Linked DNA regions of Victivallis lenta. The protein of the gene in region 1 interacts with the protein of each later gene in a pairwise test. Links are inferred from orthologs where the notes say so. Each region holds a gene or a part of one and is shown on either strand. Other genes may lie near its edges.

Evidence for each region.
Region 2: the proteins of FYJ85_RS18385 (region 1) and def interact in binary tests that used the Escherichia coli proteins (3 or more experiments, as listed by UniProt). The link is inferred for Victivallis lenta from one-to-one orthologs.

The regions. Positions count from the first base shown.
Region 1 is NZ_VUNS01000027.1:18,963-22,175, reverse strand. The notes cover bases 51-2,945. They hold FYJ85_RS18385 (aspartate-semialdehyde dehydrogenase), read right to left. Parts: upstream 2,053-2,945; coding sequence 1,048-2,052; downstream 51-1,047. Other genes in these bases: FYJ85_RS18380 (helix-hairpin-helix domain-containing protein), read left to right, coding at 2,170-2,945; FYJ85_RS18390 (DUF3857 domain-containing protein), read right to left, coding at 51-616. Also shown: more of FYJ85_RS18390, read right to left, coding at 1-50; more of FYJ85_RS18380, read left to right, coding at 2,946-3,213.
Region 2 is NZ_VUNS01000019.1:30,664-33,762, reverse strand. What follows is about bases 316-3,096. They hold def (peptide deformylase), read right to left. Parts: upstream 2,113-3,096; coding sequence 1,519-2,112; downstream 316-1,518. Other genes in these bases: FYJ85_RS15525 (TolC family protein), read right to left, coding at 2,232-3,096; FYJ85_RS15535 (hypothetical protein), read right to left, coding at 597-1,514; FYJ85_RS15540 (cell division cycle protein 123 family protein), read right to left, coding at 316-604. In the rest of the region: more of FYJ85_RS15540, read right to left, coding at 1-315; more of FYJ85_RS15525, read right to left, coding at 3,097-3,099. UniProt on the Escherichia coli protein: Removes the formyl group from the N-terminal Met of newly synthesized proteins. Requires at least a dipeptide for an efficient rate of reaction. N-terminal L-methionine is a prerequisite for activity but the enzyme has broad specificity at other positions.

The DNA.
Region 1 (3,213 bases):
TCACCTCGTCCTTGAGCCGGATCGCCTGCAGCGGATGCGACTCGGGACCGTCGATCTTCACTTCGTAATGCAGGAACGGCACATCGGCCTGCAGAACGTAGATGTTGCTCCAGACGCCCGGAATCCGCGGTTTCCTGACCGTCTCCTTCGAAACGACATGGATGATGTCGCCGATTTCCAGCTCCGGGACCGTCACCGCCAGCAGCTTGTTGGCCGGATCGTAGATGTTCGCCCCCATCTGGGAGGGCTCGACCGCGACGCGGCCGTTGGCCCTGACGTCGATCTTCACGACCTTGCCGTCCGGCTTGATCACCTCGAGCACAGGAACCTCGAGCGCCTCGTAAGTCGTATTGAACCGGAAGGTCAGCTCGCGCATGTCGCGCCGCCCGGTTTCGGTCAGCACCTTCTGGTAGAAGTCGTCCGTCTCCACCGCGGTCCCGTCCGCCTGGTAGACGGAGCTCTGAAAGTCGAACAGAAGCACACTGTCCGCATTCGGATACTTCTCCGCCGTGACCGGCGCGGACTGCGCCTTCAGCTGTTCCGGCGTCACCGCTCCGTACAGCACCGAGGCCGCGAACAGAAGCACGGCAAACAGAATCCCCGGAAACTTGCTCATATCTTTCTTCCTCCTTCATCGAAAGGATCGCAGTACAACTTCGGTTTACCCTATAAAATAGACCATTTTCCGGGAAAATGAAATGAAAAACGCAAGATTTATTTGAATTTTGCACTTGAGGCACTATATTTAGCAGGACGTAATACAGTGAAACCCTTTATTATTCAGGAGTTGAAATGGGACAGCAGCTTAACAAGATCCAGAAACGCCGCAGACGGAAAGCCTACATCGAACGTTGCAAAGAGAAGGTTCGCGCCGCAATCAACGCCGCGGCCAAGAAGAAATAACGTTTCGACCGGCAGACGGCAGCGTCAGAACACCCGTGAGACTTCTGTTTCACGGGTGTTTTCATATATTCTCCCGCTGCCGGAATACGAAAAAACGGCGGAAAGCGTCTCTGCGCCCTCCGCCGTTTCCGTCTCTGCTTCTTATTACAGAAGTTCGGCGATCTGGACCGCGTTCAGCGCGGCGCCCTTCAACACCTGATCACCCGACACGAAAATGTCGAGGCCGCGCTTGTCGTTGCGCGAGATGTCCTGCCGGATGCGTCCGCAGAGGACATCGTACTTCTCGGTCGCGTCAAGCGGCATCGGATAGCGCTTGTCGGCCGGGTCGTCCACGAGCTGCACGCCCGGAGCCGCCTCGATGATCGCGCGCGCCTCTTCCGGCGTAATATCGTTCTCGAACTCAAGGTTCAGCGCCTCGGAATGCGCGCGCAGCACCGGAATCCGCACGCAGGTGCAGGAGACCAGCAGTTCCGGCAGGTGCAGCATCTTGCGCGACTCGTTCAGCATCTTCAGCTCTTCCTTCGTGTAGCCGTTCTCCTTGAACGCATCGATGTGCGGAATCAGGTTGAACGCGATCTGGTGCGCGAACGCAACCGGATTGACCGCCTTGCCGTCGAGCACCTCGCGGGCCTGCACGATCAGCTCGTGCATCCCTTTCGCGCCGGCGCCGCTGGCGGCCTGATAGGTCGCCGCGACGATGCGCCTGAGCCCCTTCGCACGGTGCAGCGGAGCGACCGCGACGAGCATGATCGCCGTCGTGCAGTTCGGATTCGCAATCACGCCCTTGTGCAGTTTGATATCCTCGGCGTTGACTTCGGGAACAACGAGCGGAACGTCGTCGTCCATGCGGAACGCGCTCGAGTTGTCGATCATGACCGCGCCGGATTCGACCACGAACGGCCGGTACTCGCGGGAGATGTCGCCGCCCGCGCTGAACAGCGCGATGTCGACGCCCTTGAACGAGTCGTGCGTCATCTCCTCGATGACCACGTCCTCGCCCTTGAACTTCATCGTCTTGCCGGCGGAACGGGCGGAAGCCAGAAGTTTGAGGTTCTTCACCGGGAAATTCCGCTTTTCGAGCGTCTTGACCATTTCGACGCCGACCGCACCGGTCGCACCCGCGACCGCAACATTGAATCCGTTCGCCATACTGTTTCCTCCTTTGGGAATTGACACATACATCTTATTACTATACAACACCCTTGAAAAATTGCAATATCATGGTTATATTGGGACTCATGATTTTTTGAAAAAAAGGAACCGTTCATGATGGATACGCGGAATTTCGATGCCGGAAAGCTGACGCTGCCCGAGCTCGTTGCACTGATCGAATATCATAACCGCCGCTACTGGGAACTCGGGGAGCCAGAGATTCCGGATGCGCGCTACGACGAACTCATGCGGGCGCTCGCCGGACTCGACCCCGGGAATGAGCTCCTCACCCGGGTCTATGCCCCGGCGGTCGCCGGCAGCGGCAAGGTGCGCCACAGAAATCCGATGCTGTCGCTCGACAAGGCGTACTCGCTCGAAGAGGTTCTGAAATGGGCGGACAAATACGCGCGTACTCCGGATGAACCGCTGCTGGTCGAGCCGAAGTACGACGGCATTTCCGCCGGTTACGACGGCCGGATTCTTTCGACCCGCGGCGACGGCGAACTCGGGGAGAACATCACGGCCAAGCTGCCGCTCATCGAGCTTGAGACGGCCGGTTACCGGGGGCCGCTCGACCGGCCGGTGCGCGGCGAACTCGTGATCCGCGACGACGACTTCCGCAATCTTTACAGCCATATTTACAAAAAAGGCGGAGGCACCTACAAGAATTCCCGCAACGCGGTGGCCGGCATCATGGGGCTCAAGGAGATCGACGAGATGATCGCACAGAAGGCGAAAATCACGCTGGTCGATTACAACATGGTCTCCTTCCGGGTCAGGCTTTCGGAACTCGCGGACCGGTGGGAGGGGCTGCTTGCCGAGCTCGCGGCGCTGCCGTACCCGCAGGACGGCGTGGTGCTGAAGCTCGCCGACACCGCCTACGAAGCCTCGCTCGGCAGCACGGCGCATCATCCGCGCGGACAGATCGCCTACAAATTCACGAACATCCGGCGCACCACGAAGCTGCTCGATGTCGAATGGAGCTTCGGCAAGAACTGCCTGACCCCGGTGGCGCATCTCGAACCGGTTGAAATCTCCGGGACGACGATCAAACGCGCGACGCTGCACAACGTGCAGAACATCCTCGAACTCGGCATCGAAATCGGCGACACGGTCACGGTCGAACGGGCCGGCGACGTGATTCCGTACATCGTCAGC
Region 2 (3,099 bases), on another replicon or contig:
TCAGGTCTATGATGAGAATTTTGCCGCTGCTGGTAAAATAGATATCCATCACCAGCGTCTTGAGCGGCAGGAGCCACGCGATGCGGTCAACAAAGTCGGCGGCCTGCTCCCAGAACGAGTTGCGGACCCCTTCGAGCCGCCGGAAGTGGCGGATCAGATGGTACTGGCTCATGGCGTTCAGTTTGCCGTCGCGGATGAAGAGGCGGAATTCGCGCGTCCGGTTCATGCGCCGGAACGGGCGCAGGCAGATGTATTCGGCTTTTCCCTCCGCCGCCGCCTGGCGGACCTTTCCGCTCAGCGCCAGATATTTCCAGGTGCTTTCGGGCGAAAACACCGCGCCGCGCTTCAGTTCGAAACGCTCGGTGTCCGTCGGCGCGCAGCAGTCGACGCACGCAAACGCGTTGCCGGGAATCGCGCCGAGCGGCTGGCGCAGGTCTTCCAGAATGGAGGCGACCGCCGCGCTTTTATCGTGCTCCCCAGTCTCCCCTGCCGCCAGCGCGGCGATCACGTCGGAGCGCATTTTGACGAACGAGGTCAGGAACGTGTGCCCGGCCAGAACCGGATACCAGTTCGGCATCCGCAGAAAATCATTCACATCACTCATCGAATCTCCTCCCTCCAGATTCCATTCCCGCCCGTTCGATCCGGCCGGCAGCCACCAGCCAATAAATCACCAGGCCGATCATATATACCGTGCCGTACCTCAGGAACGGCAGGTCGAATGCCGGAAAACAGCTGGCGAACAGCATCACCGGAAAGCCGGCGTAAATTCCGATCTTCCAAAATGTTCCGAGCGTCATGCTCCGCAGCTGGCGGCCACCGGTGAACCGGAACACCAGAGCAAACATCCCCGTGTAGAAAAACGGCAGGATAAAAGCGGTCAGAAAGTGAAAAAGCAGAAGCATCACCGCCATTACGGCACAGATATTGGTCATGACATAATGTTTCGTCCAGACGGCCGTCGTCTCCGGCATAAACGGAATTTTGCCGGGAACGTCCCGCAGTCCGGCCAGAAAACTCTTCAGCTCCGCAGTCGAACAATTGCGCCCCGACGGAAACAGACTGCCGATCGGAAACACGCTGCACTGCCAGGAATCCTCGCCCAGCGGCGTCAGGACGATCAGCTGTTTCGGCGTCCAGACCACCCCGACGGTGGTGAGAAGCAGCTCCTTCTCCGGTATCACGACTCCGTCCGGAGTCGACGGGAAATATGAGACCCACCTTCCGCCCGAAATCGCGTAGGTCCGCGCCTTGTCCGGCTGTATTTCCGGCTTCAGGCCGTATGCATTGAATTTCAGATTGCCGAACGCATCGAAAAATCCCGTGGCGAATCTGTTGATTTCCGGGCCGGTCCTCACCGCCTGCACCAGCGTGACCGCAAAGGCGCAGAATACCGACAGCAGGAACAAATGCAGAACCGTCCGTCCCCACGAATTCCGGCAGAGACGGGGAAAGATCTCCGTGCCGCGGCAGGTGCCCAGGAGCGCGTTGAAAAAACCGACCTGATCTTTCATCGTCTTATTTCACCTTGATCCGATGGAAATGATGCTTCTCCCCGTAACGCTGCAGCTGGCGAAGCTCGCGCTCGACCTTGCCGAGTTCGACCGGTTCGACGCGATCGACGAACAGCTTTCCGTCCAGATGGTCGAGCTCATGTTGAATGCAGCGCCCGAGCAGGCCGCCGCACTCGCACTCCACCGGCTTGCCGTCAAGGGTCATCGCCCGGAAAAAGACCCGGGACGGACGCTCCACCGGCGCCCATACGTCCGGCAGCGAAAGACACCCTTCGTCGCGGCACTCCGTTTCGGGCGAACTCGAAATGATCTCCGGATTCACCACCACCAGCGGCATCTCCGGCAGCAGCAGCTTCTCACCCGCGCTCGGAATATCGCTCATCGACTCCATCGGCAGATTCAGCACGACCATGCGGACCGATTCGCCGACCTGCGGCGCGGCAAGGCCGACTCCTTCGAACGCCTTCACAACCTCGATCATCTTTTCGGCCAGCAGCCGCAGCTCGGGCGTAATCACGCCGACCGGCCGGGCGACTTCCCGCAGGACCGGGTCGCCGAGTGTGTGAACCACATACCGCTTCTTATTTCTGAACAGCATCTTTTCTCCTGTATTTCAATATGTTACCACTAAAACAAGCTTCTGCTTTCCCTTTCGCGCCAAGAGACGCAAAAACCGTCGGAGTACTCCGACGGTCAGAAAGCGGTCCGGCAGGTTCCTTACTTTTCCGGCGCCTTGGTCGGGTCGGCCGGAATCGCCGGAGCCTTTGCGGGCGCGGCCGGTTCATCGACCACCACCGTTGTCGAACGGTTCGCCGGAGGAATCTGGCTCTGGCTCGCCGGAGCCTTCAGCCCGGAATCCATCGTCGTTCCCGCCGGATTGGCCGGGGGGATGAAGCTTTCGTCGGCCGGAGCCGGCACTGGCTGCGTCTCCGGCGAATCCGCCGAAACCGGCGTATTCTTCAGTTCGCCCGGAGCGGTGTTCTCGGGGTCGCCGTAGTAAGCGGCGGAATTGGCCGCCACCGCCGCATCGAGCTGCGCCTTCGCATTCTGGATGTTGATGTAGCTGCTGGCGAGGTTGGTTTCAGCCTCGACCAGGTCGCGCTGCGCCTCGTTCAGACGGGTCAGCTCGGTATTGCCGGCCTTGTACCCTTCGTCGACCAGGTCGCGCTGCTGCGCCGAAAGATCGCGGGTTTTCTCGAAGATGCGGGTCTGCTTGACGCTCTGCACATAGTTCGCATACGCGGTACGGACCTCGCTGACCACCTCGAGCCATTTGGCGGCGACGGAGAACTCGGCGACCGCGAGGTTCGCCTTGTATTCGCGGATCTTGTTCTCACGGATCAGCCCGTTGAAGATCGTCCAGTCGGCGGTCAGCCCGTAGCCGATCGACGGCGATTCGCTGTAAGTCCGCTTGGCCGGATTGTTGTAGGGTTCCCCGCTTTTGGCGGGCGGCTCGCTCTGCCAGCCGCTGCGGCGGTTCAGGCTCGTGCTGTAGCCGAAATTGAAATATGCGTTGACCGTCGGCGAATAGGCGCTCCAGGTCTGGTACATCTGGTATTTGGCGACTTCGAGCTGTTCGCGGTAG